DNA from 2 places in the Georgenia sp. AZ-5 genome. Region 1 is predicted to be linked to the other one. Evidence: riboswitches for the same ligand, from Rfam matches in the RefSeq annotation. Region 1 holds a riboswitch; the other holds the start of a gene.
What was found. A riboswitch is a leader RNA that binds a small molecule or an ion and turns the genes downstream of it on or off. The one in region 1 is predicted to bind thiamine pyrophosphate.
Positions count from the first base shown of each region.

Region 1 (15,512 bases):
TCGGCCGCAGCATCTACGCGATCGGTGGTGATGCCGAGGCGGCCCGCCGCGCCGGCATCCGCGTCGTCCGTACTCAGGTGTGGATGTACGTGCTGGTCGGGATGATGGCCGCCGTCGGCGGCATGATCTACATGATCATGGGGCGCAGCGCCACCCCGCAGGAGCTGGTGGGTGACGAGCTCGACATCATCGCTGCGGTCGTCCTCGGTGGGGCGTCGATCTTCGGCGGGCGTGGGTCCGTGACCGGGACCGTTCTCGGCGTCCTCCTCATCCAGGTCATCAACAACAGCCTCATTCTCGCCGGTGTGCCGAGCGCCTGGCAGCGGACCGCCGTCGGCCTGCTGCTCGTCGTCGGGGTGGGTGTCCAGGCCCTCGCCGCGCGCCGCTCCGCGCGCAGGATCCGGACCATCGACGAGTCCGACGAGGACGGGGCGCGCCATGAAACGACCAGTGTTCAGCACGAGAAGGTGACGGCATGAACGACGCCCAGCATTCCATGCGACGGGTCAACGGCTCCGTCGACGCCCGGTGGAAGGACCTGCTCGGCCGGGTCCACGTGGACCGCAGCGCGCAGCGGATGCTGCTGCTCGTCATCGTGGCGTTCGCGCTCTTCACCGCCCTCAACCCGTCGGTGTTCCTCAGCCCGATCAACCTGCAGAACATCGCGCTCGCGTCGCCAGAGGTGGGCGTGCTCGCCCTCGCGATGATGCTCGCGATGCTCACCGGCGGTATCGACCTCTCGCTCGTGTCGATCGCGAACCTCACCGCGATCACCATGTCCACGCTCTACACGGCGATCGCGACGAACGACCCGGCGCAGGCGGAACAGATGTTCCCGGTGATTGCGCTGGTGGGTGTCGTGGTGGGGGTCCTCGGAGGCTTTGTCAACGGCATCCTCGTGGCGTGGGTCGGGATCACCCCGATCCTCGCGACGCTGGGCACCATGCAGATCTACAACGGGATCGCGGTCGCCTGGACCGGCGGCAAGACGCTGTACGGCGCGCCGTCGGCACTGACCGCCTTCGGGCAGTCGACGGTCGGTGGGGTGCCCACGCTGTTCGTCGTCTTCGTCGTCGTCGCCCTGGTGATCGGCCTGGTCGTCAAGCGCACGCCACTCGGCCTGAAGGTCACCTTGCAGGGCGCCAACCCCACCGCCGCGCACTTCTCCGGCATCAACAGCTCCCGGGTGCTCATGAGCACCTACCTGGTCACGGGGCTGCTGGGCGGCGTCGCCGGCGTGCTGTTCCTCGCTCGCAACCCCACCGCCTCGGCGGACTACGGCGCCTCGTACGTCCTGCTCGTCGTGGTCATCGCCGTTCTCGCCGGCACCAACCCGAACGGCGGGTTCGCGACCGTGCTCGGGGTGGTCCTGGCAACCCTCACCTTGCAGATCGTGCAGAGCGGCTTCACCGCGGTCCGCCTCTCCGCCTTCGAGTACGCGATCGCGCAGGGCCTGATCCTCGTCGCGGTCATGGTCTTCGACCAGGTGAGGTGGCGAGGCCTACGCCGGCCCAGACGTGCGGTCGCGGCGACCGGCTCGTGACCATCACATCCAGCTCTTCGACGAAAGGAACGTCATGAAGAAGATCATCAACAAGCCCGAGAACTTCGTCGACGAGATGATCGAGGGCATCCTCCTCGCCCACCCCGACAAGGTGAAGACGCCCGGCGACGACCGGCGCATCCTCGTGCGGGCCGACGCCCCTGTCGCAGGCAAGGTCGGCATCGTCACCGGTGGCGGCTCCGGCCACCTGCCCCTCTTCAAGGGCTACGTCGGCAGGGGCCTCGCCTCGGGGGTGGCGATCGGCAACGTCTTCAGCTCCCCGAGCTCGCAGCAGTGCTTCGAGGCGACCAAGGCGGTCGACGGCGGTCGCGGCGTGCTCTACCTGTACGGCAACTACGGCGGCGACGTCTTCAACTTCGACCTCGCGGCCGACCTGGCCGAGCTCGAGGACATCGAGACCCGCACCGTGCTCGGCCGCGACGACGTCGCCAGCCAGCCGAAGGAGCGCAAGCACGAGCGCCGAGGCGTCGCGGGCATCTTCTTCGCCTACAAGGCCGCCGGCGCCGCCGCTGAGCGCGGCGACAGCCTCGAGGAGGTCGCCGCGGTCGCCGAGGACATCGTGGAGCACACCGCGACGATGGGCATCGGGCTGTCTCCGACCATCCTGCCCACCACCGGTGAGCCGAGCTTCGACGTGCCCGACGGCGAGATGGAGGTCGGCATCGGCATCCACGGCGAGCCCGGCATCCACCGCGGCCCGCTCGAGACGGCCGACGAGATCACCGAGCGCATCGTCTCCGCACTCGTCGCGGACCTGGAGATCACCGAGGGTGACCGCGTGGCCGTGCTCGTCAACGGGCTGGGCGCCACCCCGCTGGAGGAGCTCTACGTCATGTACCGCCGCGTCCACCAGATGCTCGCCGACCGCGACGTCACCATCGAGCGCAAGTACGTCGGCGAGTTCGCCACGAGCCTCGAGATGGCCGGCGCGTCGATCTCGCTGCTCGTGCTCAACGACGCCCGCCTCGCCCTGCTCGACGCGCCCGCCGCGTCCCCGTTCTTCCAGGAGGTCTGATCCCATGCATTCCACAGAGCTTGTCGGCACGATCCAGCGCAGCCTGGCCGAGCTGGTCACGTACGCCGACGAACTGCGTGACCTCGACCAGGCGCTCGGCGACGGCGACCTCGGCATCACCATCTCGCTCGGCGCCAACGCCGTCATCGAGGCGCTCGGCGCCATCCCGGACGGCGCGACGCCTTCCGAGATCGCCCGCGCCGCCGCGAAGGCGTTCGCGAACGCGAACCCGTCCACGATGGCGGCTCTCGTCGCCGGGGGCCTGCTCGCCGGATCCAAGGCGTGGGCCGACGTCGAGGACGTCGACGTGGCGGCTGCCGCGAAGTTCGTACGGGCCGCCGGGGAGAACATCGCGCAGCGCGGCAAGACGCAGCTGGGTGACAAGACGATCCTGGACGCGATCCTGCCCGCGGCCGACGCGCTCGCCGCCGCGGCGGACGGCGCTGTCGGCCTCGAGGACGCCATCGCCGCCGCGGAGAAGGCCGTCGTCGAGACGCGCGACCTGCAGTCGCGCCGTGGCCGGGCCTCCTGGCTGCAGGAGCGCAGCATCGGCCTGCAGGATCCCGGCGCCACCGCGATGCTGCGGTTCCTCCAGTCGTGGCAGAAGGCCGGAGCGGTGGTGGCGCCATGACGGCCGTCGCGGTCCTCGGGCTGGGGACCATGGGTCGCGGCATGGCCGCGAACCTGGTGGCCGCCGGCCACGACGTCACGGTGTGGAACCGCACCGCGGCCGCAGCAGCCGAGGTGGACGGGGCTCGGACGGCCTCGTCGATCGCCGACGCCGTGCACCGCCAGGACGTGGTGCTGTACTGCCTGTCCGACGACGCCGCCGTGCGCGCCGTCGCCCTGGGGGAGGACGGCGTGCTCGCCCACGTCGCGGCACCCACCGTCGTCGTCGACATGTCGACGATCAGCGTGGCCCTCAGCGACGCCGAGCACGCCGCGTACGCCGAGCGCGGTATCGCGATGCTGGACGCGCCGGTCTTCGGGTCGAAGGGTGAGGCGGCGGCCGGCGGGCTCTGGGTCGTCGTCGGCGGCGACGACGACACGGTCGCCCGCGTGCGGCCCGTCCTTGATGCCGTGAGCGAGTCCGTGCACCACATGGGGCCGGCCGGCTCGGGCGCTCGCATGAAGCTCGTCGGCAACCTGCTCGTCGCGGCCCAGCTGCAGTCCCTCGGCGAGGGCCTCACGCTCGCCCGTGCGGCCGGGCTCGACCTGAGCAGGGTGCTCGAGGTCGTCGCCGTGACGGACTTCCGCACGCCCATCTACGACGGCGTGGGCGCCGCCGTCCTCGCGGACGACTACTCGCCGAACTTCGCGCTCCACCTCATGCGCAAGGACGTGGGCCTGATCGGCGAGCTCGCCGAGCAGGTCGGCGCGCCGGTCCCCGGAACGGCGGTGGCGGCCGAGACGCTCGACGAGGCCATGGCGGCGGGGCTCGGCAAGCTCAACGCCTCGGCGCTCGTGAAGGTGCTCGCCGGCCGGGCCGGGGTCGAGCTCTCGCAGCGCTGAGCCAGGCAGGTGCGGCGGGTGGCGAGGGCCACCCGCCGCACCCTTTTCTTATGGGGTCCGGTGCTGGCTGCGCGCGAGAGCGTGCACGACCTCGCGACTCGTGGGGTAGAGGTCGAGGTAGAGCCGGTAGCGCTCCTCGTAGAGCGCGGCCGTGCCCGGGTCGGGCACGCGGAGATCCGCGGCCGGGTTCCAGTCGGCGATCGAGACGTCCGCGAGGAGGCGGGCCGCCAGGAAGGCCGCGCCGTAGCTGGCGCCGATCGTGCGGCTGGGGATGACCTGCTCCAGCCCCGTGACGTCGGAGACGACCTGGGTCCACAGTCTCCCCTGGGTGCCGCCACCGACGGCGACGACGCGGTCGATCCGCGCGCCGGCCGCGCGTAGGGCGTCGACGTTGTGCCGCACTCCGAAAGCGGTGGCCTCCAGGACGGCGCGGTACAGGTCTCCGCGGGTGTGCGAGAGCGTCAGGCCGGCGATGAGGCCGCGGGCGTGGGGGTCGAAGATCGGGGTGCGCTCGCCCGCGAAGTAAGGCAGAGCGAGCAGGCCACGGGCGCCCGGCCCGGACGCCTCCGCCTCGGCCAGCAGCGTGGGGTAGTCGACCCCGCCGGCCACGTCCCGAAGCCAGGAGGTGATCGCGCCCGAGGTAGCCATCCCCCCGGCGAGGTTCCGGGTGCCCTCGAACGCGCCGACGGTGCCCCACATGAGCTCGCTGGTGAGCCGCTCGGGCACGGTCGCGACGAGGAACATCGTCGTGCCGTACATCAGCATGAGGTCGCCGGGGTTCTGGGCGTCGACGCTGACCGCCTCCGACCAGGCGTCGATCGTGCCGGTGATTACGGGCACCCCGGCGGGGATGCCGCCGATCTCCCGCTGCATCACGCCGGCCCGCTGGCCGGGCCAGCGCAGGGGCGGCAGTTCGAGGCCGGGGGCGATGCGGTCGGACCAGGGGCCGTACCACTGGAGGTCGCGGATGTCGAAGAGCGGTGTGCACTGGCTGGCAGAGTGGAAGTCCAGCACGTACTCGCCGGTGAGCCGGTAGGCCAGCCACGACGCCGGCATGAACAGCCTGCGAGCCCGGGGGTAGACCTCTGGCTCGTGCTGCCGCACCCAGGCGAGCTTGGGGCCGACAGCCTGGCTGGAGAGCGCCGAGCCGGCACGGTCGAGGATCGCCGCCTCGCCGAGCTCGGCGTTGAGCATGGCGATCTGTTCGGTGGCGCGGGTGTCGACGCCGTAGAGGATGGCCGGCCGGAGGGGAGTGCCGTCGTCGTCGGTCAGCAGCACGCACGGGCCCATGCCGCTGACGCCGACTGCGCTCACCTCGACGTCGCCGGGGGCGGTGAGCTCGCCGGCGAGCTCGACGAACTCGCGCCACCAGATCTCGGCGTCCATCTCCACGTGGCCCGGGGCGGGCCGGTCGACGGTGTGCTCCCGCACGGCGGTGCGGAGGATTTGCCCGTCGGGGAGGACGAGCACGCCCTTGCTGCTCGAGGTGCCGATGTCGACGCCGAGGGTCGCGCGTCTCATGTAGCCGCCTTTCCGATGTGCCGCCGGTCATCGCGACATCGCCAGAGGACCTGGCGACATTGTCTCGCGCTTTCGGAACGTTCCTGACCGCAGGCCGCCCGTGGCGGGCGCATGTGCCGCGAGTCCGGTGCGGCGGCGCCCTCCAGCCAGCCGTGAGACGGGAGTGCCCAGGTGATGGACGGTCGACTACAGTCTGCGGGCGAAGCGGGGCCAAGGGTCCCAGCGCCGGGAAACCCCGAGACCGGCGTTTCGAACGATGGGCCCCAGCCGGCCCGCAGCATGTCCGGAAGGATTCCCATGAAGCGCTCGAAGACGAGCATCCTCGGCGCGGCGCTCGCGGCCACCGCCCTCACCCTGGCCGCCTGCGGCAGCGACTCCGGCGCCGACGGCACCGACGCGGCCGGCGGCGGCGAGCAGGACGCCGTCGAGATCGGCATCACGCAGATCGTTTCGCACACGTCCCTCGACGCCGCCCGCGATGGCTTCAAGAACGCGCTCGCCGAGAACGGCTACGTCGAGGGCGAGAACGTCACCTACGACGAGCAGAACGCCCAGGGCGACCAGGCCACCGCCACCTCTATCGCGAACAAGTTCGCCTCCGACGGCAAGGACCTCGTGCTCGCCATCGCCACGCCGACGGCGCAGGCCGCCGCGCAGGCCATCACGGACATCCCCATCCTCATCACCGCCGTCACCGAGCCTGCCGAGGCCGGCCTGGTGGACAGCTGGGAGGCCCCCGGCGGCAACATCACCGGCACCTCCGACCTCAACGCCGTCGAGGAGCAGCTGGGCCTGATCAAGGAGCTGGCGCCGGACGCCACGACCGTGGGCGTCGTCTACTCCTCCGGCGAGGTCAACTCCCAGGTGCAGGTGGACCTGGCCGAGGAGGCGGCCGAGAAGCTCGGCCTGACCCTCGAGCTCGCCACCATCACCACGTCGGGCGAGGTGCAGCAGGCCGCGAACTCCCTGGACGTCGACGCCTTCTATGTGCCCACCGACAACAACGTCGTCTCCGCGCTCGACGCCCTCGTCCAGGTGGCCGAGGAGAAGCAGGTGCCGGTGGTCGTCGGCGAGGGTGACTCCGTCGCCAACGGCGGCGTCGCCACCTATGGCTTCGACTACGAGCAGCTCGGCTACCAGACCGGCCTCATGGCGGTGAAGATCCTCGACGAGGGCGCCGACCCCGCCGAGATGCCCATCGAGACGCCCACCGACCTGCAGCTGTACGTCAACCCGGCCGCTGCGGAGCGCATGGGCGTGACCATCCCGGCGGAGCTGCTCGACAGCGCCGACGTCGTCGTCGAGGAGTAAGAGGACCCGCATGATTGCCGCCCTGGAGCTGGGACTGATCTACGGGCTCATGGCCCTGGGGGTCTACCTGACCTTCCGGATCCTCGACTTCCCGGACCTGACGGTCGACGGCAGCTTCACCACCGGGGCCGCCGTCGCCGCCATGCTCGTCGTGGGCGGCACCAACCCCCTGCTCGCCACGCTCGCGGCCATCGCCGCGGGCCTGGCGGCAGGGGCGGTCACCGGCGTGCTGCACACCAAGGGCAAGATCAACCCGCTGCTGGCCGGCATCCTCACCCAGATCGCGCTGTACTCGATCAACCTGCGCATCATGGGCGCGGCCAACCTCTCGCTGCTGCGCGAAGACACCCTGCTCACCCCGCTGCGCGACGGCGGCCTCATGGGCACCGCGGTGGCGGTGGTGATCTTCGCCGTCGTCGCGCTGGTGTTCAAGCTCCTGCTGGACTGGTTCCTGCACACCGACCTCGGGCTCGCCCTGCAGGCCACCGGCGACAACGAGGAGATGATCCGCAGCTTCGGCGTGAACACGGACCGGACGAAGGTGCTCGGGCTGGCGCTGTCCAACGCCCTGGTGGCGCTGTGCGGGGCGCTCATCGCCCAGTACCAGGGCTTCGCGGACATCGGCATGGGCATCGGCCTCATCGTTGCCGGCCTGGCGTCGGTGATCATCGGCCAGGCGATCTTCGGCACCCGCACCATCGTCATCGCCACCCTCGCCGTGGTGCTCGGCTCCGTGGTCTACCGGGTGGTCATCCAGCTGGCACTCACGATCGGCCTGGACCCCAACGACATGAAGCTCATCTCGGCCGTCCTCGTGGTCATCGCGCTGGTCCTGCCGCAGTGGGGGCTGTTCAAGGGCCTCGGCGCGCGGCTCGGGCTGCGCCGGACCCACGTCGGCGCGAAGGCGAAGGTGGACGCCTGATGCTGCGCCTCGACGACGTCACCCAGACCTTCTTCGCCGGCACCCCCAACGAGCGGGTCGCCCTGCGCGGCGTCACGCTCGCACTCGAGCCGGGGGAGTTCGTCACCGTCATCGGCTCCAACGGCGCCGGCAAGTCCACCCTGCTCAACATCGCCGCCGGGAAGCTCCGTCCCGGGACCGGCACGGTGGCCATCGACGGCAAGGACGTCACCGGGCTGGCGGACCACCAGCGCGCCCGGGACGTCGCCCGCGTGTTCCAGGACCCGATGGCCGGCACCGCCCCGCACATGACCATCGAGGAGAACCTCGCCATGGCCTACGAGCGGGGCAAGGGCCGGGGCCTGCGCCGGGGCGTCACGGCCGCCAAGCGGCAGCTCTTCGCCCGCGAGCTGGCCACCCTCGAGCTCGGCCTGGAGTCGCGCCTGAAGGCGAAGGTCGGCATGCTCTCCGGCGGTCAGCGCCAGGCCCTGTCGCTGCTCATGGCCACCTTCAGCGAGCCCAAGATCCTGCTGCTGGACGAGCACACCGCCGCCCTGGACCCCCAGCGCGCGGCGCTCGTGGCCCGGCTGACGGCGGAGGCCGTGGAGCGCCACCACCTCACCACGCTCATGGTCACCCACAACATGGCCCAGGCCCTCGAGCTGGGCACCCGGCTGGTGATGATGCACGAGGGCCGGATCATCCTCGACCTCGACGCCGCCACCAAGGCCCGCACCACCGTGCCGGACCTGCTGCACGAGTTCGAGAAGATCAAGGGCGCAGGGCTCGACGACCGGACGATGCTGCAGTAGCCATCTTTCGCGCTTCCGCGTCCATCCCGTCGGATGATCGCGAGGAGAGCCTCATTTTTCGTGACCGAGGCCTCGTCCGGTATTTCTTCTCGCCGACCGGGCGCGGAAATACGCTTGCTGGCTGATGCAATGCTCCTACTTCGACGCCGACCGGTGCCGCTCGTGCACCCTGCTGGGGCGCAGCTACGCCGACCAGCTGGCCGGCAAGGAGGAGCACTGCCGCACCCTGCTGGCCGACTTCCCCGCCCTGGAGTGGCTGCCGCCGGTGGCGAGCCGGGAGTCGGGCTTCCGCAACAAGGCCAAGATGGCCGTGGCCGGCACGGCCGAGGACCCGCAGCTGGGCATCCTCGACGGCGGCGGCCGCGGCGTGGACCTGCGCGAGTGCGGGCTGTACCCGGCGAGCCTGCACGCCACGTTCCCCGTGCTCGCCGAGTTCGTCGGGCGGGCCAGGCTCACGCCCTACGACGTGCCGCGCCGGCGCGGCCAGCTGAAGAACCTGCTCGTCACCGAGTCGCCCGACGGCGAGCTCATGGTCCGCTTCGTGCTGCGCACGGACGAGTCGGTCGTGCGGATCCGCAAGCACCTGCCGTGGCTGCGCCAGGCGCTGCCGAAGCTGGCGGTCGCCTCGGCCAACATCCTCCCCGAGCACAAGGCGGTCCTGGAGGGCGAGCGCGAGATCGTGCTGACCGACCAGCAGACCCTGCGGATGGGCGTCGACGGCGTCGACCTGCACCTGCGCCCGCAGAGCTTCTTCCAGACCAACACCGACGTCGCCGCGGCCCTGTACCGCCAGGCGCGGGCCTGGGTGGACGAGCTCGCGCCCGCCTCGCTGTGGGACCTCTACTGCGGCGTCGGCGGCTTCGCGCTGCACTGCGCCGACGGCGACCGCAACGTCACCGGCATCGAGGTGAGCCGGGAGGCCATCGCCTCCGCCGAGCTGACCCGGGCGCAGGCCGGCCTCGGTCGGGTGCGCTTCGAGGCCGGGGACGCGACGGCGTTCGCGCTCGCCGCAGAGCAGGCGCCGGAGCTGGTCATCGTCAACCCGCCGCGGCGGGGCATCGGCCCCGACCTGGCGGGCTGGCTGGAGTCGTCCTCGGTCCGGTCGGTGATCTACTCCAGCTGCAACGCGGTGTCGCTGGCGCGCGACCTCGCCGCCATGCCGTCGCTGAGGCCGCGGCGCGCACGGGTGCTCGACATGTTCCCGCAGACCGCGCACTACGAGGCGCTGGTGCTGCTCGAGCGGGCGCCCGGCGGGGCGGGTCAGAGGCCGCCGGCGACACGTACGACGGCGCCGCTGACGTAGGCGGCCTCCGCGCTCAGCAGCCAGCCGATGGCGGGGCTGATCTCCTCCGGCTCGCCGGGCCGGCCGAACGGGATGCGTGAGGCGACGCGCGTCGCGCGGCGGGGATCGCCCGCCGCGGCGTGGATGTCCGTGCGCACCGTCCCCGGTGCGACCGCGTTGACCCGGATGCCGTCCGCGGCGAGCATCACCGCGCCGGCAGTCGCCAGGCAGTGGCCTCCTCCAGCTCCAGCAAGGACTCGGCCTCGGTCCAGGTGAGGCCCCCGGACGCGGCCCACTCGGCGATCAGCTCAAACCGCTCGTCGGGGTCCAGCTCCCGGGCGGCGGCAGCTTCGGCCCGCGAGTAGGCGCGGAGCACCTGGTGCATGTGCTGCACGACGTACGGGGCGGACGTGTCGGACGCCGCGCCGTGGTCCAGCCGGTCACGCACCCACGCGGTCCAGTCGGACAGCGCTGACTGGAACAAGGCCTTGAACACCATGCCTCCCACCGGTGACGAAGAACCGAGGGCGCCGGTGACCTCACTCAGGAGCGGAACTCGCGACTCCTTCCGTCCCTATGGTCGCGCTCGTGCCCGGACCCCGGCCAGAACCTGCGGGCGTGAACTGCGCTGCATTCGTCGCCGGCCTCACGCCATCGGAGGACGCGGACCCGGCGCGGTCTCACCTGGCGAACCGGCCATTGACCCGTGGGCGGTCAGGAGTAACTTCGGCCGCACCCCCGGGGAGCGCTGAGGAGCGCTGAGAGTGCGGACAGTCCGCAGACCCGTATACCTGATCCGGTTCGTACCGGCGTAGGGAGCAGGGCATCCGCCCGACGCACGTGCGTCGTCGGCGGGTCTCGAGGTACCCGCGGGCCCGAGAAGGGACCGTGATGAGCACCAAGCTCGAAGAACTGACCGACACCGGCGCCACGCCGGATCAGCTCGGCATCGGGATGCGGCTGAGCATCCACCCCCACTGCGACGACTTCGTCGAGGTCATCCTCGGCGCCCTCGCCGACGCCGAGGCCGCCGGCCTCACCGAGGGCCTGGTGATCGACACCGACGAGGTGAGCACCTACGTCGGCGCCCGCACCGCTCCGGCCGAGCAGCGCCTCGCCGCCTACCTCACCGCCGTCGTCGCCGCGGCCTCGCGCCGCTCGGGCGGCGGGCACGTCGTCGCCCACGTGCTGCTCTCCCGTGGCTGCCCGGGCGAGGTGTCCTGCGACCTCGCGGTCACCGGGCTGCCCGACCCGGCACCCGTGCAGCTCGAGCGCACCGGCATCCGCGCCGCCGCCCAGTGGTCGCTCTACCCGCTGCTCGACGGCGGCTCCGACGCCGGTGACCACATGGCCCACATCGAGGCCGCGATCGCCTCGGCCCGCCGGCGCGGCACCACGACGAGCCCGGCGCACTACGCCACTAAGCTCACCGGTGACGTCGCCGACGTCCTGGCGACCGCCGTCGACGCCTGGGCGCAGGTCGGCGCCCACGTGCCGCACGTGGTCACGCACCTGACCGTCTCCGTGGGCTCCCCGAGCCCGGTCGAGGCGTGAGGGAGGAGCGCGCCATGAACGACACCACCGCCGCCGTCGCCCCCGCCCGCCCGCGCTGGGCCATGAAGGACCTCGTCCTCATGGTCGTCCTCGGCGTCGTCTTCGGCTTCGCCTACTGGGCCCTCGTGCAGGCCTGGAACGGGCTGAGCATCCTCATGGGCCCCGCCGGGGACCTCTCCCAGCACCTGCTGCTCGGCGGCTGGCTGCTGGTGGCACCCATCGCCGTCGCCATCATCCGCCGCCCCCTCGCGGGGGTGATCGCCGAGGTCATCGCCTCGGTCGTCGAGGTGGTCTTCCTCGGCTCCCCGGTCGGGCCGCTGCTGCTCGTCGCCGCCGCCATCCAGGGCGCGGGCAGCGAGCTGCCCTTCGCGCTCACCCGCTACCGCCGGTTCGGCTGGGGCGTCTACGCCGTCTCCGGCCTGCTCGGCGCCGGCCTGGTGTTCTTCTACTCCGCGTTCCGCGCCGGCTGGTACGGCCAGGACATCTTCGCCCTGCGCCTGGTGCTGCAGTGCCTCTCCGGCATCGTCCTCGGCGGCCTGCTGGCCAAGGTGATCGTCGACGCCCTGGCACGCACCGGCGTCGTCGACAACTTCGCCATCGGCCGGGCCCCGGGCCGGTCGTGAGCCGGGCCCAGGCGGCCCCGCGAGCGGCGGGGGCGGGCACCGGGCCGGTCGTGGAGCTCCGCGACGTCTCGGTGACCTTCCCCCGCCGCGCGGAGCCGGTGCTGCGCGGGGTGTCCCTGGCCCTGGCGCCCGGGGAGCAGGTGGTCGTGCTCGGCGCCTCCGGCTCGGGCAAGTCCACCGTGCTGCACGCCATCACCGGGGTGGTGCCGCACACCGTGAGCGCCACCGTCACCGGCACGGTCACCGTGGGTCCGACGACGGCGGCCACGCCCGTCGTCGAGCGGTCCCGGCACCTGGGCGTCCTCGCGCAGGACCCCGCGGCCGCTGTGTGCCTGCCCGGGGTGGAGCAGGAGCTGGCCCTGCCGCTGGAGAACCACGCCGCCGACCCCGCGACCATCGGCCCGCGCATCGGCGCCGCGCTCGACGCCGTGGGCGCCGGCGCCCTGCGGGGCCGGGTCACCGCCACGCTCTCCGGCGGGGAGTCCCAGCGGGTCGCCCTGGCCGCCGCCCTGGTGACCGAGCCGGAGGTGCTGCTGCTGGACGAGCCGACGTCGATGCTGGACCCGGCGGGCGTCACCGCCGTCCGCGGCGCCCTCGACCGGGCGGTCCGGCGGTACGGCCCGGCGGTGGTGCTGGTCGAGCACCGCCTCGACGAGTGGGCCGGCCCGGCCGGGATCGCCGGGCTGCCCGCCCGGGCGCTCGCCCTGGGAGAGGCCGGGGAGGTGCTCGCCGACGGTCCGACCGCCGTCGTGCTGCGCGAGCACGCCGACGAGCTCCACGCCGCCGGGTGCTGGCTGCCCCTGGACGCCGAGCTGCTCGCCCTCACCGGCGCCGAGGGCGGGCTGGCGGCGCCGGCGAACACCGAGCTGCTGCGTGCGCTCGCGGCGGAGGCGGCCCAGCCGCCCGGGGCGCCGGGCGTGCCCGGTGCCCAGGGGGTATCCGGCGCCGGCGGGCCCGCGCACGACGGCGGAGCCCCGCTGCTCGCCGCCCGCGGGCTCGCGGTGGGCCGGGCGGAGCCGGCGGCGCGGCGCACCCGCCGGCGCCGGCAGGCGGCCCCGCCCGCGCCGGCGCTGCTGTCCGGCATCGAGCTGGCCGTTCGACCGGGCGAGGCGGTCGCCCTGCTCGGCGCCAACGGCGTCGGGAAGTCCACCCTGCTGCTCACGCTGGCCGGCCTGCTGGCGCCGCTCGGCGGGCGGGTCGAGGGCGCGCGTCCGGGGCTGGTGTTCCAGAACGCCGAGCACCAGTTCCTCGCCAGCACCGTGCGGGACGAGATCGCCCACGGGCTCCCGGCCGCCGTCGCCGGGGACGTGGTGGCGCGTCAGCTGCGCCGCCACCGGCTCGAGCACCTGGCCGGGCAGAACCCCTTCCGGCTCTCGGGCGGGGAGAAGCGCCGGCTCAGCCTGGCCGCGATGATCGCGCACGAGCGCCCGGTGCTGCTGGCCGACGAGCCCACCCTCGGCCTGGACCGGCGGGACACCATCGCCACCGCGGCGACGCTGCGGGAGGTGGCGACCGGCGGCGGCGCCGTCGTGCTCTCCAGCCACGACCTGCGCACCGTCGCCGGGCTCGCCGACCGCGTCGTCGTCCTCGGGGAGGGCGGCGTGCTCGCCGACGGGCCGACCGCGGAGGTGCTGCGCGACGGCGAGGTGCTCGCCCGGGCCGGGCTCACGCTGCCGCCGCTCGTGGCGTGGCTGCTCGAGCACCTCCCCGGCCCCGCCGTCGGGCACGTGCTGCGGCGGCTCGACGATGCGGTCCCGGCGGCACGGCCTCGCGGCGCACGGGCGGCGGCGCCATCCGCGGTGGAGGTTCCGGCGCCGGGTTCGCCGGCGGATCCGGCGGCGACGGCGTCGCACTCCCGGGCGGTGGCCCGGTGAGCGCCCTGACGGCCGCGCCGGTCGTGGACTCGCCCTTGGCCCGGCGCAACCCCACCGTGAAGCTGGCGCTGCTGACCCTCGTCTCCCTCGTCGCCGTCTTCCTCCTCGACCCGCTCACGCCCGCGGTGCTCTACCTGCTGGCGCTTGCCGCCGTGACGGCGTCGCTGCGGGTGCCACTGCGCACCCTGGCGGCGGCGCACGTGCCGTTCGTCGCGTTCGCGCTCGGGGTCCTGGTGGTCAACGCCCTCGCCCGGCCGGGCGTGGTGCTGTGGCAGGCCGGGCTGCTGCGGGTGACCGAGGAGGGGCTCGCCGTGGGCGCGGCGCTGGCCGCCCGCACCCTGCTCGTCGGCGTGCTGGCGATCGGGTTCCTGCTCTCCACCGACGGCGTGGCCCTCATGACGAGCCTGCACCAGAACGCCCGCCTGGGCGCCCGGGTAACCTACGCGATCCTCGCCGGCTACCGGATGCTCCAGGAGATGCCGCGGGAGTGGAGCACCATCCGGCACGCCCATGCGGTACGGGCCGAGCTGCCCGACGCCGCGCGGACGTCGGGGGCCGGCATGAACGCCGGCGCCCGGCCCCCGCGGGGGCCGCGCCACCTCGCCGGGGTGGTGTTCACGCTGCTGGTGGTCTCCGTGCGCAAGGGCGAGCGGATGGCCCAGGCGCTGGAGTCGCGCGGGCTCGGGCTGGAGCCCCGGACCACGTGGCGGCCCGTCCGCGTCACCGCCGCCGACTGGGCGCTGGTGGCCGGCGTGGTCACCGTCGTGACTGGCGTCCTTCTGGCCAGCCGGGCCCTCGGCTACCTGGAGGGTCCCGGTGCGCTCGCGGGCTGACATGCACCTCGTCGCGATGGTCAACCCGCCGACGAGCCAGTACGCGGAGAACTGGCGCCACCCGCTGTCCCGCACCGACTGGCTGGACGCGGGGTTCTATGCCGACCTCGCCCGCACCCTCGAGCGCGGCCGGTTCGACATGATGTTCCTGCCCGACGCGCTGGCGGTGCCCGAGGACCACGCAGGGAGCTACGCCACCACTGTCCGAACCGGCGGCAAGGGCACCATCTACGTCGACCCGGTGGTCGTCGCGTCGGTCGTCGCGGCCGTCACCACCCACCTGGGCCTCGGCGCGACCATGTCGACGACGTTCCTCCCGCCGTACGTCATCGCGCGGACGATGCTCAGCCTCGACCACCTCTCCGGCGGCCGGACGGCCTGGAACGTCGTCACCTCCACCACGGACGCCGAGGCCCGCAACCTCGGCATGCGGGCCATCCCGCCCAAGGGCCAGCGGTACGACCACGCCGACCGCGTCGTCCGCACCGTGCTGGACCTCTGGGACACGTGGGAGCCCGGCGCCCTCAGGCTCGACGACGGCGCCCGGACCTTCGCCGACCCGGCGCGGATCCACCGCATCCCCCGGCGCCCGGACGGGCCGCCGCTGAGCCGTGGCCCGCTCACCCTGCCGGGCAGCCCCCAGGGCCGGCCGGTGCTCATGCAGGCCGGCGCCTCCGAGCGGGGCAAGAGATTCGCCGCGCGCTGGGCCG
Region 1 is NZ_JBINOU010000001.1:254,675-270,186, reverse strand. Features, by position in the region: gene ACF0H8_RS01315 (ABC transporter permease) at 1-479, shown strand, start outside; gene ACF0H8_RS01310 (ABC transporter permease) at 476-1,543, shown strand; gene ACF0H8_RS01305 (dihydroxyacetone kinase subunit DhaK) at 1,578-2,579, shown strand; gene ACF0H8_RS01300 (DAK2 domain-containing protein) at 2,584-3,210, shown strand; gene ACF0H8_RS01295 (NAD(P)-dependent oxidoreductase) at 3,207-4,091, shown strand; gene ACF0H8_RS01290 (FGGY-family carbohydrate kinase) at 4,140-5,612, opposite strand; gene ACF0H8_RS01285 (ABC transporter substrate-binding protein) at 5,910-6,923, shown strand; gene ACF0H8_RS01280 (ABC transporter permease) at 6,934-7,845, shown strand; gene ACF0H8_RS01275 (ABC transporter ATP-binding protein) at 7,845-8,636, shown strand; gene rlmC (23S rRNA (uracil(747)-C(5))-methyltransferase RlmC) at 8,761-9,939, shown strand; gene ACF0H8_RS01265 (SDR family oxidoreductase) at 9,897-10,124, opposite strand; gene ACF0H8_RS01260 (hypothetical protein) at 10,124-10,417, opposite strand; TPP riboswitch at 10,648-10,755, shown strand; gene ACF0H8_RS01255 (YkoF family thiamine/hydroxymethylpyrimidine-binding protein) at 10,810-11,472, shown strand; gene ACF0H8_RS01250 (ECF transporter S component) at 11,487-12,095, shown strand; gene ACF0H8_RS01245 (ABC transporter ATP-binding protein) at 12,146-13,969, shown strand; gene ACF0H8_RS01240 (energy-coupling factor transporter transmembrane component T family protein) at 13,966-14,802, shown strand; gene ACF0H8_RS01235 (NtaA/DmoA family FMN-dependent monooxygenase) at 14,786-15,512, shown strand, end outside.

Region 2 (15,512 bases), 3.7 Mb from region 1:
CACCTGCCCGCGGTGCGCGCGGCCCGGGCGGCGGCCCGGGAGCGGGCGTGGGCCGCCGGGGCGGGCCCGGACCTTTCCGAGGAGTTGCGGATCGACTTCGACGCCACGATCACCATCGCGCACTCGGAGAAGGAGAACGCCGCCGCGACCTGGAAGCGCACCTTCGGATTCCACCCGCTGCTGGCCTTCCTCGACCGCCCGGAGATCGCTGGCGGGGAGGCACTCGCTGGGCTGCTGCGCAAGGGCAACGCCGGGTCGAACACTGCCGCCGACCACGTCGCCGTGCTCCAGATGGCGCTGGCCGCGCTGCCCGAGCATGCCCGGCCCCGCCCCGGCGAGGCGGACGGTCCGCGGGTGCTGGCCCGGTCGGACTCCGCCGGCGCCACCCACACGTTCGCCGCCGCGTGCCGCGAGAAGGGGGTGGGGTTCTCCTTCGGGTTCCCCGTGGACTTCCGGATCAAGGACATCGTCGACGCCATCCCCGAGCGGTGCTGGCACCGGGCCATCGAGACCGACGGGCTGCGCGAGGGCGCCTGGGTCGCCGAAGTCACCGACACCGTCGACCTGACGGCCTGGCCCGAGGGCTCCCGGTTGATCCTGCGCAAGGAACGGCCCCATCCCGGGGCGCAGCTGACCTTCACCGACGTCGACGGCATGCGGATCACCGCGTTCCTCACCGACACCCCACCCGGCGTCGTCCCCGGGCAGATCGCCGGCCTCGAACTACGGCACCGTCAGCACGCCCGCGTCGAGGACCGCATCCGCCAGGCCAAGGCCACCGGGCTCCGGAACCTGCCGTGCCGGGCCTGGAACGAGAACAACGCCTGGCTCGAGGTCGTCCTGATGGCCACCGACCTGATCGCCTGGACCAAGCTCATCGCCTTCCCAGGCGACCCCGCGCTGGCCAGGTGCGAGATCGCCGCCTTCCGCTACCGCGTCCTGCACGTCGCCGCCCGCATCACCAAAGCCGCCCGGCAGACACGGCTGCGCATCGACGCCACCTGGCGCTGGGCCACCGCGATCGCCACCGGCTGGAGCCGGATACGCACCGCCTTCGGCTGACCGCCGACCCTGCCCCTCCGACCTAAAGGACCTCGGAACCCCGCCCACCCGGCGCGACAGCCGGGCCCTTCCAATGCCACGGCCTCCACCACGAGGCCAGAACCGGTCAAACCCGGCACACCGGACCACGCCCGCCGGCTGCATGAAACACCGAGGTTAGTGATGCTGTCGAACTCACCATGCGCGCCAAAGTGGCTTCTCGCCGCCCTGCTGCCGTCGCATAAGTCGCGCGTATCAAAACCAAGGAAGCGAGACAGTCGCGGACTCGGATTGGACCAGTGCGGTGGCGCGCGTGGGCGGGGACGGTTAGCACTGGGCTGCCCATTCCCACCTGATCTGAGCGCCGCGCAACCGCTGGCCGATGCCCGCACCGTTCCGGGGATGAGGGAGGCAGTCTGGCGGTCGCGTCAGGTCCAGATCGGGTTCCAGGTTCCCGCGACCACGGCGGTCCCGACCGCGCGGCGGCGGAGATGGCGAGGCCGGCGGCGCAGACCCACAGGTCGAGGCGGGAGAAGGTGCTGGGGCGCGCCCATGTGCGCTGTGTGGCGCCGAACCCGCGCGCCTCCATGGTGACGGCCATTCGCGTGGCCTGGCGGATGGCCTGCACGAGCAAGGCCAGCCCCTGCCCCAGCTGGGCGACCCCCCGCCCCCACGGCCCGGCGTGCGTGCCGACGCCCCGCGCCCGCCGGGCCATGCCGAGGGTGTGCCACTCGGCCATGAGTAGGCCGACCAGGCGCATGGCGGCCAGCGCCCCGAGGACGAAGCGGTGCGGCACGCGGAGCCGCTGGGCGAGTCCGTCGGCCAGGTCCGTGGGGTCGGTGCAGGCGAGCACCAGCACTCCCGGGAGGGCGATGGCCAGCCCGCGCAGCAGGATCGCCGTGCCGGCGGCGAGCGATCCCTCGCTGAGGCGAACGATGCCGAGGTCCAGCACGGTCGGGCCGGAGTGCTCGGCCAGCAGCGCCGTGCTCCAGCCGCCCATGACGGCGGCGGCGAGGATGGGCCAGCCCCGCCGGGCCAGCGCGGGGTAGGTCAGGCCCGTCAGGGGCAGCGCGGCGAGCTGGAGGACGAGGGCGGTCGTGGCCGAGACCCAGTCCACGGTGAGCACCATGGCGGCGGTGAGGGCGAGCGCGGCGCCGAGCTTGGACAGCGGATTGGCCCGGGACAGCAGGGGCACCGCGCCACGACTCGGCGGGTCGGCCGCCCGGGGGGCGGAGGGCGAGGATTCGGTAATGGCGCTCATGCCGCCTCCGGCACCGGCGCCGGGTCCGCCGCGTCCCGGGGCGCGAGGTGCAGGCGGTCCCCGCCGAGCGCCGCGGTGAACTCGGCGTCGTGCGTGACGCACACGGCCGCGGTGCCCGCGTCCAGCAGCTCGGTGAGCAGGGACGCGAGCTCGCGCCAGGTGGTGGCGTCCTGGCCGAAGGTCGGTTCGTCCAGCACCAGGACGGCCGGCCGTGCGGCGAGGACCGTGGCCACGGACAGCCGGCGTTTCTCCCCGACGGACAGGGTGAAGGGGTTCGCCTCGCTGAGGTGTGTCAACCTCAGTCGCTCCATCAGCTCGTCGACCCTGCCCCCGAGGGCGGCGCCGTCGCGCGGGACGTCCCGCCGGTGCCACCGGGACGTGGTCCGGGCGAGCTGCCGGGGGCCGAAGGCCAGCTCGTCGTGCACGCGGCCGGTGACGAACTGGTGCTCCGGGTTCTGGAAGACGGTGCCGATGCGAGTGATCAGCTCGGCCGAGCTCCAGGCGGACGGCGTGGGCCCGGCGACCTGGCCGCCGACGGGGCCGTGCTCGCGCAGCAGCGGCCCGGCGACCAGCGAGCCGCCGCGGGCGGGCAGCAGGCCGGCCAGGGTGAGGGCCAGGGTGGACTTTCCTACGCCGTTGGGGCCCGTCACGCTCAGCGCGCAGCCCTGACGCACCTGCGCCTCGATGCCCGCGGCCACCGGCGCGGCCGGGTGCCGACGGCGGACCGGCTCCCGGGAGACCGCCAGGTCATGGGCCGAGAGCAGCACCGGAGAGCCCTCCGCGGTGACGGCGCGCGGCCGCACCGCCGGGACATGGCCGGGCACCCAGATCCCGGCCCCGACGAGCTGCGCCCGGGCACGGGTCAGCACCTGCCGCGGGGCGCCGTCGACGAGCACCCCGTCGGGGGTGAGCACGACGACCCGGTCGACGACGTCTGCCCACACGGCGACGCGGTGCTCGACGACCACCAGGGTCGCGCCGGTGCGCTCGAGCGCACGGGTGACCGCGTCGCGCACCTGCAGCACCCCGGCCGGGTCGAGGTTCGCGGTCGGCTCGTCCAGCAGCAGGGCGCCGGGGCGCATGGCGAGGACCCCGGCCAGGGCGAGGCGCTGCTTCTGGCCGCCGGACAGGGCGGCGGTGGGGTGGTCCAGCGGCAGGTGGAGGCCGACCGCTGCCAGGCTCTCGGCCACGCGGTCCCAGATCTCCTCGCGCGGCACGGCCAAGTTCTCGGCCCCGAACGCAACGTCGTCGCCGACGCGGGAGAGGACCACCTGGGTCTCCGGGTCCTGCTGCACCAGGCCCGCCCGCCCGCGCTGGTCCGCCGCGGGCCGGCCGTCGAGGAGCAGCCGGCCCGACTGGGCGTGCCCATCGTCCTCCCCGAGGACCCCCGCCATGGCGTGCAGCAGGGTCGACTTGCCGGCCCCGGAGGCGCCGAGGAGGAGGACCCGTTCCCCGGGCCGGATCTCGAGGTCGAGGTTCCGCAGCGCCGGGCGGGACCGGCCGGCGTGTTGCCACCCCCACCCGGCGGCGCTGATCGCGGCCGGCCGGACGCCGGCCGCCGCGGCGCGCGGCACTCTAGAGCGCCCGCTCGGCCGCAGCGTCGCGCGACGCGAGACCGGTGAGCACGCCGGTGCGGGCCAGCGCGCGGACGGCCAGCCAGGACAGCAGGCCGGCGAGGACCGTCCCGGAGACGGCCGCGAGGATCACGTAGACGACCTTCCACTGCGATGCCCAGGCGACGTTGTACAGGACGTTCTCGCTCGTCCCCATCGCGATGCCGGCGACGGCGCCCGCCAGCAGCGCCACGGGCAGGTTCCAGCGCCGGTAGCGGAAGGCCGCGAACACCACCTCCGCGGCGGCGCCCTGGATGAGGCCGGAGATCACGACGGTCCAGCCGAAGTGCGTGCCGAGGAAGCCCTCGACCACGGCGGCCAGCAGCTCGCAGTACAGGGCCGCGCCGGGCTTGCGGACGATGAGGCCGCCGATCACGCCGGCGATGAGCCAGCCGCCGCCGTAGAGCCCGGCGAGCGGGGGGAAGGCCGCGGTGGCGGCGGCGACGCCGGCGTAGCCGGCGGACCACCCCCAGAAGACGACCCCGACGGCTACCGCCACCACGGAGGCCACGACGATGTCGACCACGCGCCAGCTGGTGGCGCGTGCGGTCGAGGTGGAAACGCTCACGGAAAGGTCCTCCTGCTCCTCAGGAGGGGAAGGTCCCGGCACGCGCCGGCACCCCGAGAACTCGACTCCCTTCGCCGGTACTAACCGGATCAGGTTCGAGGGTCTGCGGTTGGCCGCACTCTCAGCGCCCACCGCACGCGGCGGCGCTCCCCTGTCGCATCTCTTGCGTGCCGGATGCTACACCGCGGCACCGGGCGGCCGTCCGGGCGTCGCGCGCCGGCGATCTCGGCCGCCGTCCGGGCGGGCGTAGGGTGACTACCGACGCGGGGTGCCGTGCATCGCACGGCTGAGAGCACACCCGTTGAACCTGATCTAGTTCGTACTAGCGAAGGGAACGTCGCGGATGTCCGCACCTTCCAGCACCCTGTCCGACCACCACATCGCGCCGGAGCACCTGGGCGCCGCCCTGGCCCGGCTGCGCGAGCGCCCGCCGCTCGTGCAGTGCATGACCAACATCGTCGTCGCGCAGTGGACTGCCAACGTCCTGCTCGCCGTCGGCACCAGCCCCGCCATGGTGGACAACCCCGACGAGGCCGGCGCCTTCGCCGCCGTCGCCCACGGCGTGCTCGTCAACCTCGGCACACCCCAGCACGAGACCGTGGCCGCTATGGCGCACGCGGTCACCGGCGCGGCCGGCGCGGGCACACCGTGGGTGCTCGACCCCGTCGGTGCCGGCGGCCTGCCGTGGCGTACCCGGGTCGCGCTGGACCTGCTGTCCCGCTCGGCCCCTGCGGTCATTCGCGGCAACGCCTCGGAGATCCTCGGCCTGGCGGGCGGGCAGGGCGGCAAGGGCGCCGACAGCGAGCACACCCCGGAGGCGGCGCTGCCCACGGCCGCGGAGCTGGCCCGCGAGCACGGCACCGTGGTGGCCGTCAGCGGCGCGGTCGACCACCTCACCGACGGAGCGCGGGTGGTGCGAGTCGGCAACGGCACAGAGCTGCTCACCCAGGTCACCGGCGCGGGCTGCGCGCTCGGCGCCCTCATGGCCGCCTTCTGCCCCGTGGTGGAGGACCCGCTGCTGGCGGCCACGGCCGCCACGGCCACCCTCACCGTGGCCGCCGAGGCCGCCGCCGGGCGCAGCCGCGGGCCGGGCAGCTTCGCCGTCGCCCTGCTCGACGAGCTCGCCCTGCTCACCCCCGCCGCACTGACCGAGCGCGCCCGCCTCTCCTGACCCCGGAGCAAGCATCGTGACCACCACCCTGCCGGGTCGGCGTGCGCCCGCATGCCGCCCCCGGCTCGATCTGTCCCTCTACCTCGTCACCGACACCGCCCTGTGCGGCGAGGCCGGCGTGCCCGCCACGGTCGCGGCCGCCGTCGCCGCCGGCGTGACCACCGTCCAGCTGCGCGACCCCGCCGCCACCGACGCCGAGCTCGTCGCGCTCGGCCGCGCGGTGCGCGCGGCTCTCGCGGGGACCGGCGTGCCCCTGCTTATCAACGACCGGGCCGACCTGGTCGAGGCGATCGGGGCCGACGGCGCCCATGTCGGCCAGGGCGACATGGACGTCCGCGAGGCGCACCGAGTCCAGCCGCACCGCCCGGAGAATCGTCGACCGGCTCGCCCACCGACACCGGGGAGGCGACGGCCGGCCGCATGCACGCGGCGTTCCGCCGCGCCGCCCAGTACGAGTGGATGTTCTGGGACGCCGCAGGCCGACAAGAAGCGTGGCCCGTCTGAGGGACTGCGGCGGCTGGGTGAAGAACCTCAGCACCTCCGCGGGGTCGGGCGTCCCCGGTTCCCCCGGCAGGGCTCCTCCGCGTCTCGAGCTCCACGACGCCCGGGGATAGCTGAACCATCCCCGCAGTCGTGGTCGATCTGGCGCCCGTCTGTCGCCAGTCAGCGCGAGTAAACAACCGCTATTGAGCTATGAAGGCCATTGAAGGCGTCTCACCGCCGGGCCGTCTCATTGCCAAGGATGCGAGACGCCTGTCAGCCGTCGTGGGCGGGCGCCCGCGGCCGCGGCGTCAACCGTGACCGTGGCGCTGCGTGGGCGACAGGCGTAGCGTCGATCGACCACGGAAGGGGGCGACTCGATGCCGCTCCTCATGGATACGCACAAGTTCGAAGGCGAGATGCCGAGCGACCAGCAGATCGCCGAGGCGCACCAGGCGGACCTCGCCGCGCAGGACCAGCACGGGGTGAGGTTCCTCAGGTACTGGGTGAGCCGGGATGCCAAGGTTGTCCAGTGCCTCGTCGACGCGCCGGACGCCGAGTCGGCGGCTCGTGTGCACGTCGAGACCACGGGCGCTGGACCGAATGAGATCTACGTGGTCGAGGAGCGCAGCTGAGACCGCCCCCGCCGAGGGGTCGAAGGCTTGGCAATGAGCACGTCGCAGGAAGGCGGATCCACGGCGGGGGCCATTGGTTTGCGGCCCCTCGGGACGGGAGCGGCTGGGTCGAGGGGCCGACGGCCGTGGTGGTAACGCCGTCGAGCAGCCGGCGCAGTTCGAAGTGGCGTTTGCTGTGCCGTCCGGCGGGCCCCTGCCGTGGGGCGGCTGTGCATACGGCCGCGCACCGCGCACCTAGCCTCGGCCTTTCACGCCGGTCGCTGATGACACGGTGCCGGGATAGCGGAAAGTGCCCGTCTGGTGCGGAAAACTTGGGCTTGTCGAGAGTCCAGGTAGTCGCTCCAGAGAGGCACTTTCCGGGTGAAGCGTAACGGGTCGCTGCGACGGTTGAAGGTCAGCGCGGACGGCGAGGGCGTCGTGTCCCACGCCGGGGTGGGGATGCTGCGGGAGCTGGCCGGGTACACCGGCCTGGTCCAGGCGGTGGACGGCGCGCTGCTGGACACCTACCGGGGGGTGCCGATGCACGCGCCGGGGCGGGTGCTGACCGATCTGGCGGTCGCGGTCGCCGACGGCGCGGACGCGATCAGCGGGATCGCCGTCCTCGGGGACCGGCAGGACGTCTTCGGGCCGGTGGCCTCGATGCCGACGGTGTGGCGGGTGTTGGACCGGGTCGACGCCGACCACCTGCCCGCGGTGCGCGCGGCCCGGGCGGCGGCCCGGGAGCGGGCGTGGGCCGCCGGGGCGGGCCCGGACCTTTCCGAGGAGTTGCGGATCGACTTCGACGCCACGATCACCATCGCGCACTCGGAGAAGGAGAACGCCGCCGCGACCTGGAAGCGCACCTTCGGATTCCACCCGCTGCTGGCCTTCCTCGACCGCCCGGAGATCGCTGGCGGGGAGGCACTCGCTGGGCTGCTGCGCAAGGGCAACGCCGGGTCGAACACTGCCGCCGACCACGTCGCCGTGCTCCAGATGGCGCTGGCCGCGCTGCCCGAGCATGCCCGGCCCCGCCCCGGCGAGGCGGACGGTCCGCGGGTGCTGGCCCGGTCGGACTCCGCCGGCGCCACCCACACGTTCGCCGCCGCGTGCCGCGAGAAGGGGGTGGGGTTCTCCTTCGGGTTCCCCGTGGACTTCCGGATCAAGGACATCGTCGACGCCATCCCCGAGCGGTGCTGGCACCGGGCCATCGAGACCGACGGGCTGCGCGAGGGCGCCTGGGTCGCCGAAGTCACCGACACCGTCGACCTGACGGCCTGGCCCGAGGGCTCCCGGTTGATCCTGCGCAAGGAACGGCCCCATCCCGGGGCGCAGCTGACCTTCACCGACGTCGACGGCATGCGGATCACCGCGTTCCTCACCGACACCCCACCCGGCGTCGTCCCCGGGCAGATCGCCGGCCTCGAACTACGGCACCGTCAGCACGCCCGCGTCGAGGACCGCATCCGCCAGGCCAAGGCCACCGGGCTCCGGAACCTGCCGTGCCGGGCCTGGAACGAGAACAACGCCTGGCTCGAGGTCGTCCTGATGGCCACCGACCTGATCGCCTGGACCAAGCTCATCGCCTTCCCAGGCGACCCCGCGCTGGCCAGGTGCGAGATCGCCGCCTTCCGCTACCGCGTCCTGCACGTCGCCGCCCGCATCACCAAAGCCGCCCGGCAGACACGGCTGCGCATCGACGCCACCTGGCGCTGGGCCACCGCGATCGCCACCGGCTGGAGCCGGATACGCACCGCCTTCGGCTGACCGCCGACCCTGCCCCTCCGACCTAAAGGACCTCGGAACCCCGCCCACCCGGCGCGACAGCCGGGCCCTTCCAATGCCACGGCCTCCACCACGAGGCCAGAACCGGTCAAACCCGGCACACCGGACCACGCCCGCCGGCTGCATGAAACACCGAGGCTAGTGCAGCCATCGGTGATGCACGACTCGCGCCAGCCGTGGCGTGCGAGAACAGCGGCGCTCAGTCCCCAGATGTGCTCTGGGCAGTCGCTGTCGTCATCCATGCCCCATGAGCCGTCTCCGGGCTCAGGGTGTGTCGTCGGCCCCGCCGGCGCTGGCATCGACCATCACGGCGCCGCACCGGCGGCACACGTAGTTCATCTGCGAGCCTTTGGAGGAGACGCTGGCTCCCTCGAGCACCCACTTGTGCTCCCAGCATTCGCCGGATTCGGAGCCCTCGTTGGCGTCGTCCATCCCCACGCCTCCCAGCATCGCACGCCCTCGATCCTCCGCACCCCATCAGCGCCGTCTCACTCAAGGTGTGTCCCAGAACTAAGGATGTGGGACACCCTTGACGGAATCGCGCACCCAGATGTCCCTCCTGAGTCTCGTGTTCCCACCCTGCTGGGCTATCTGTACCGCTGCGTTCACGGGGTAGTCGGCTTGTCGCGTTAGCGTCGAGACCAGTCCGAGCACTTCGTCGAAGAGATGACGAAAGACGTGCCCGTCTGGAATGGATGGAGGAATCCTGACCTCCCGTACCGGCGGCTCGATCACATCCAAGAACCAGCTCACGGTAGGGAGACTCTGGTGGAAATGTGGCTTGAACTGCACGACATTCGAGCGCAGGACCTGGTTCGTGAGGCGGAGGCCTGCGCCCGGCGACGTGGCGCCCCGCGCGGGAGGCGCTCGTTGACTTTCTTGCCGTGGTGGTACCGCACCGCTGGCCTGTGAGCCGCGCATCCGCTTCTCGTGCGCAGGAGCGACGGGACCGTTCGTTTGCGTCCGCCCCGCGGCGGGTTGTTGTCTGGCCGTCCCGCTCGAGCCCGGCTGCCTGAGACTGCACGCCGGACGACGGCGCGGCCGGCCTCCCCTCTGCTGCGCCTGCTCGATGTGAGGTCGGCGTCACTTCCTATTCACGCCACCCGCCTACCGTCGACGCGAAGCCGAGCTGGAGGAGAGGCATGACCACCGACGCGCCCACCACCCAGGAACGCCTGGGTAATCCCGGAGGGCAGCCCCGCCGGGTCGCGATGGATGGCTACCGGTCGGACTTCCTCGGCGTCGAGGTGCCCTTGCCCCGGCCGAGGACTGCTCGCCCGGTGACCGAGCTGCCCTACACGCACTTCACCGTGCTGCTGGACACGGGCCGCCGGCTTGCGGTGAGCACCGGGGTCAACATCGACGGTGCCGGGCTACGGGAGGTCGACCGCGACGATGACTGGCGGCTCGACCGCGCGTGCGCGACCGGGATCAGGCCGGCCCGGAGCTCTACGCCGACAACGACCTCGACCGGGGCCACCGCGTGCGCCGGCGTGACCCGGTCCGGGGGGATCGGGCGACGGCCGAGCAGGCCAGCGCGGATGCCTTCGTCTACCCCAACGCCGCCCCGCAGGCCGCCGAGTTCAACCAGTCCAAGGAGCTCTGGCTCGGGCTGGAGGATCACGTCCTGTCCCACGCCGACGTCCACGACCGGCGGCTGAGCGTGTTCACCGGCCCGGTCCTCGATGAGGGCGACCCGGAGTACCGGCGTGCAGATCCCGCTGCGCTTCTACAAGGTCGCGGCGTGGGCGGCCGGCGCCGGCGAGCTCGCCGCCCCCGGGTATGTCCTGGACCAGACGCCCCATCTCGGCGGCATCCGGCGTCCGGTCGCGCCCTTGGAGGGAGCCGCCGCCGCTGGGCCCGTTCCGCGCCTTCCAGGTCCCGATCGCCGACGTCGCCCAGCTCACCGGCCGCCTCGACCTCGGTCTGCTCGTGCCCGCCGACCGGCTCGCCACCGCGGTGCGCGCGCTGGCGGTCGGCGGGTGGGTCGAGCTCTTCTCGGCCGGCGACATCCGCCTCTGATTCCAAGACCGGTGGCCGGTGAACGGGCAGCGGAAGCCCCGCCGTGGGGGCGGCGGAGGGCCCGCCGCTGGTCGCGCGGAGGGCGCCGGGTGGAGGGTGCGTCTATGCACGTCGTTCTCCCTGCGATCGGCAGCGCGGGTGACGTGCTGCCGGTCGTCGCCCTCGGCGCCGCGCTCCGGGCGCGTGGGCACCGGGTGACGGTCCTGACGAGCCCGTACCACCGTGAGCCGGTCGAGGGTGCCGGCCTGGAGCTGGTGGCGCTGGGGACCACGGAGCAGTTTGTCCGCGTCATGGATGACTCTGCCCTGTGGCATCCCGTGAAGGGGCCGGTGATGGTCGCGCGGCGGGCCATCCTGCCGCTGATGCGGCCGGTCTACGACTACCTGAGCCGTCTGGAGACCACCGAGGTGGTGGTCGTCGCGTCCATCCTGGCCTTTGGTGCCCGCATCGCGCGGGAGCGGCTCGGCGTCCGGCTCGTCACCCTTCACCTGCAGCCCGCCGGCCTCCTGAGCGCCTACGACAATGCCGAGATTGGGCCGATGAAGGTATCCGACCGGCTCCCGGTCCGTGCTCATTCCTGGCGGCTGAAGCAGCTCGATCGGATCTCGGACCGGGTAGTGGGCCCGGCGGTGAACCGATACCGCGCCGAGCTCGGCCTGCCGCCGGTGTCGCGGGTGCTCGGGAGGTGGGTCCACTCTCCGGACGGCGCACTGGGCCTGTTTCCCCACTGGTTCGCCCCGCCGCAGCCGGACTGGCCCGCGAACATCCGGCTGACCGGGTTCGTCCAGGACCGGGCCGCTGGTGCTGCGCTGTCCCGTGAGGCCGAGGAGTTCCTGGCCGACGGGAATCCGCCCGTCGTCGTCACGTTCGGTTCCGCCATGGTGCACGGCAGGCGGATCTTCGCGGAAGCCGTCAAGGCCAACCGTCTGCGCGGCCGGCGCACGGTCCTGCTCACCAGGTTCCGCCACCAGCTGCCGGACACGTTGCCCGATGACGTCCTCCATCTGGAGTGGGTGCCACTTGGGCGGCTGCTGCCGCCCGCTGCTGCTGTGGTGCACCACGGCGGGATAGGGACGCTCGCCCAGGGCCTGGCCGCGGGCATCCCGCAGCTCGTCGTGCCGTTCTCCCACGACCAGCCGGACAACGCCAACCGGCTGCGGGCGCTGGGCGTCGCCGAACGGCTGGACCCGCGGCGGTTCACCGCCGAGCGGGCCGCGCTCGTGCTCGACCGGCTGGTCTGCGACCCGCTCGTCCAGGCGCGCTGCCGCCACTACGCGCGGCGCGTGGACTTCGCCCGGGCGGCGCAGGAGGCGGTCACCGTCATCGAGAGCCTCTGAGGCCCGCGCGGCGCGCGACCCCGCAGGCGGCCCGTGACGGGCCTCGACGGGCAGCTGCTCGAGCCGTCCCAGCATCGGCCTGAGGAGACCGCCGTCGTGCCGGAGAGGCTCCTGGGGCACGTTGGCCCGGCCCCGGCCAGCCCGGGGACCTGTCCCTTGTGGAGGACCGCCTGGAGCAGATACTCGTCCGCGACAACGGCGCGCGTCGTCAGCGGCGGCTGTTCCACCAGTTCGGCCGACGTGGCCGTCGTCGTCGCCGACGCGGCAGAAGTCACCGGCAGTGGTTTGGGTGGAGGCGGGGACCACGCCCAGACCTGAACTTTGGGACGGCGAGCCCAGCCGGCCCGCGCAAGGTTCTACGGCGGGCACCGGCCGTGAGGCCCGAGCGCGGGAGCGGGCGTTCGCGCCTACCGTGCGAGGGCACGACCCGATGGGAGAGCGCCGTGCGCGTGAGGGGCTCCGTCGTTGTCATCACCGGAGCGGCGAGCGGCATCGGCCGCGCGACCGCGCTGCGCTTCGCGAGCCAGGGACCGTCGTCGCGGCACGCCGGGAGGAGGTGCTGCGGTCCGTCGTGGACAAGTGCCGGCAGCGGCGCCCGCGCGCTGGCCGTGCCGACCGACGTCACCGATCCGCGTCGGTGCAGGCGCTGGCGGAGCGTGCGGTGGCTGAGTTCGGCCGCATCGACGTGTGGGTCAACAACGCGGCGGTGACCTTCTTCGCGCCGTTCCTTCGGGTGCCGGTGGAGGACTTTCGGCGCGTCATCGACGTCAACGTCATGGGATACGTCCACGGGGCCCAGGCGGCGTTGCAGCAGATGCGGCGCCAGGAGGCCGGTGTGCTGATCAACGTCTCCTCGATCGTCGGCGAGGTGCCCAGCCGTAGACCGCGGCGTACTCGATGTCGAAGGCCGCGATCCGCGCCCTGTCGGTAAGCCTGCGATCGGAGCTGCGCCTGGCCGGGATGACGGGGATCAAGGTGTGCACCGTCCTGCCGGCGACCATCGACACGCCGTTCTTCGACCACGCAGGCAACTACACCGGCCGCAAGGCGGTGGCCATGCCGCGGGTGTACGCACCCGGGTGGCGCGTGCATCGTCAACCTCGCGCGGTCTCCTCGCCGCGAGGTCGCGGTGGGCAACATGGCCCGCACCATGGTGCGCCAGCACCGGCTCGCCCCCGCGGCGACCGAAGCCATGATGGCGGCGATGGTGGACAAGACTCATCTGTCCCGCCACCGGCCGGCGCCGCCGTCCAGCGGCAACCTCCATCACGCCTCAACCGAGCGGCGTCACCAGGAGGTTTCCGGCGGCTGGCACGGCCGGCGCCGCACCGCCCGGCGGCGGGTGGCAACCGTGCTGTTCCTGGCCGGCAGTGCCGTCGCGGGACGGTGGCTGCTGCGCAGCACCTCCTAGCGGCGTTGTGCCGACCGGCACGGACCATCTCGGCGTCGGTCAGGCGGCGCACTCGGCGCATACGGGTTGGCCGTTGCGTTCGTAGGCGAGCTGGCTGCGGTGGTAGACGAGGAAGCAGTTCGGGCAGGTGAACTCGTCGGACTGGCGGGGCAGGATGCTGACGGTGAGCTCCTCGCCGGACAGGTCCGCGCCGGGTAGCTCGAAGCCGTCCGCTTCCTCTACCTCGTCATCGGCGTCGATCTTGCTGGTGCTCTTGGCGTCCTTACGGGCGGTGAGCCCTTCGATCGAGTCTTCCTCGAGGACCTCTTCGCCCTTGCGCGGTGCGTCGTAGTCGATGGCCATGACGGGTCTCCCGTTGGATGTGGCCGTGCGGTCTCGGTCGGATCGGCGGGGGCCAAGCGGGTCGGCCGCTGCAGCCCTGCTATGGGTTCGAGTGTGCGGAGTTCTCCTCTTGCGCCGGCGGCAGCGCCCGGGCGAGTTGATCACGATGGGCGCGTGGCCCGCCCAGCGTTGTGGTCGTAAGCCCCGAGGGTTGTCAGCGGGGGAGTGCCCGGGGATCGTGTTCGACGATGTCGACGACCTCGTCGATGCTGGTCACCTCGAGCAGGGAGCGCACCAGGTCCGGGGGCTGGATCATCGCCAAGCGGCTGTCGGTGCGGTGTGCGAGGTAGGCGAGCATCGACAGGGCCGAGGAATCCATGAACGTGACCCGGCGGGCGTCGACCTGCACCGGGAACTGCCCGATCTCGACGGCCTTGTTTACCGCCGCGGCCAGCTCCGCGGCGCAGGAGGTGTCCAGCTCGCCGGAAAGAACCAGCCGGGTTTGCCCCGCCGACACAACGAGACGGGCCGGCCCGTCCCCCCCGACGTCGTTGCCCCAGACGGTCCGCGGCTGGTCATCCTCTCCGAACCCGGCGGCGCTCTGCGGTGTGGGGGTGTGCTCCCGGCCGAAGTGGTGGTTGCGCAAGACGAAGCGTCCTCTCCCGGTTGTGGCACAGCCGTGACTCAGGGCTGGCTGCGGCGCCCACCGCGCTTTCCTGGGGCGGGACGCCCCGACCGTAAGCCTCCGCCGGCGCCGTCAGCAACGGCAGAGAAGGGCCCCGGCCGGCCGACCCGGGATGAGGGGCGAGCATGCCGGCTCATGGGCCGAGGTCTGGCGGGAAGACCCCGTCGTCACACTCACGGCACTCGTGTGAGGGCGTCCACGCGGCCGGTCGGGCGAGGGGCCTTCCCCTTGCCGACGATCGTTGAGGCGCGGTCAGCACGTGTCAAGAGCCGGCTCGTCGCCGGCACGCCCGCCGGCGGCAGCCCTGCGCATGACAACGCCGCGCCGATGGTCGCTTGACGGGCCCGGGCCGCCCCGTCCGGGTCGCCGGCTGCGCCGAGCACCGGGGAAGGGCTCGCCGCGTGGCGGACCTGAGGGGCAGGCCCCGGAAGACGGGGGGCTTGCGGCTCGGACTTGAAGTGGAGATCGTCGTCGATGACGGCGTTTCCACGTCACCCGGTCCACCGGACCTGGGAGGTAGCCGATGCCTGCCCTCAGCCTGGCCGCCCTCCGTGACCGCAAGTGCGCCCGCTGCCAACGGCCCTACCGGGGGAAGCAGAACTGGAGCTTTAAGTTCCACGGCGACGTCCTGGTCGAGATCGTCTGCCCGGACTGCCTGACGCCCGCCGAACACGTTGAAGCGGCACTGAACCGAGCCGGGTTCCGGGTCACCCGAGAGGGGGATCAGCAGTGAACAGCGTCCTGGTGACGATCCACGGCCGCGGCATCTATTCCCTTGGCCAGCCCGTCCATCTGTTCGGCGACCCGGTCGCGTGGACCCTCACCGGTGTCGTGCTTGACGACACCGGCACTCGAGCGATCATCACCCGGCCTGAGGATCGCATGGAGCGCAGCGTGCCCTTTGCCGACCTGTCACCCTTGGTCCGCCTCGTCGACGACTGAGCGGAGACAGCCCGCCCTCGGTCGGGAGGCGCGCTTCCCAAGCGCCGCCGGGTCATCGAGAACAACAAGGCATGGCGCGCCGCCACAGACCGTGCGCCGCGAGTGGCTCACCGCCTTCGCCGCCTGCAAGTCCGGCGCCGAAGGACGCCGGACGTCCTTACTGCCCACCGAGTCTGCGAAGCCCCCATGCCGACGATGGGAGGCGCCGATGGCCGAACGTGATCGGTAATTGCGGAAATCCGCGGGCCGCGTGACCTTCTGGCT
Region 2 is NZ_JBINOU010000001.1:3,947,882-3,963,393, reverse strand. Features, by position in the region: gene ACF0H8_RS18385 (IS1380 family transposase) at 1-1,062, shown strand, start outside; partial or broken gene ACF0H8_RS18380 (energy-coupling factor transporter transmembrane component T family protein) at 1,470-2,302, opposite strand; gene ACF0H8_RS18375 (ABC transporter ATP-binding protein) at 2,299-3,876, opposite strand; gene ACF0H8_RS18370 (ECF transporter S component) at 3,878-4,483, opposite strand; TPP riboswitch at 4,533-4,646, opposite strand; TPP riboswitch at 4,738-4,835, shown strand; gene thiM (hydroxyethylthiazole kinase) at 4,827-5,654, shown strand; gene ACF0H8_RS18360 (thiamine phosphate synthase) at 5,671-6,330, shown strand; gene ACF0H8_RS18355 (DUF4242 domain-containing protein) at 6,527-6,769, shown strand; gene ACF0H8_RS18350 (IS1380 family transposase) at 7,130-8,512, shown strand; gene ACF0H8_RS18345 (hypothetical protein) at 8,795-8,980, opposite strand; partial or broken gene ACF0H8_RS18340 (DNA/RNA non-specific endonuclease) at 9,948-10,169, shown strand; gene ACF0H8_RS18335 (hypothetical protein) at 10,313-10,552, shown strand; gene ACF0H8_RS18330 (glycosyltransferase) at 10,657-11,889, shown strand; gene ACF0H8_RS18325 (SDR family NAD(P)-dependent oxidoreductase) at 12,048-12,599, shown strand; gene ACF0H8_RS18320 (SDR family NAD(P)-dependent oxidoreductase) at 12,551-12,820, shown strand; gene ACF0H8_RS18315 (hypothetical protein) at 13,028-13,300, shown strand; gene ACF0H8_RS18310 (DUF4193 domain-containing protein) at 13,340-13,642, opposite strand; gene ACF0H8_RS18305 (STAS domain-containing protein) at 13,836-14,267, opposite strand; gene ACF0H8_RS18300 (hypothetical protein) at 14,830-15,039, shown strand; gene ACF0H8_RS18295 (hypothetical protein) at 15,036-15,248, shown strand; gene ACF0H8_RS18290 (hypothetical protein) at 15,499-15,512, shown strand, end outside.
Region 2: another riboswitch for thiamine pyrophosphate. It lies ahead of thiM (hydroxyethylthiazole kinase); the one in region 1 lies ahead of ACF0H8_RS01255 (YkoF family thiamine/hydroxymethylpyrimidine-binding protein).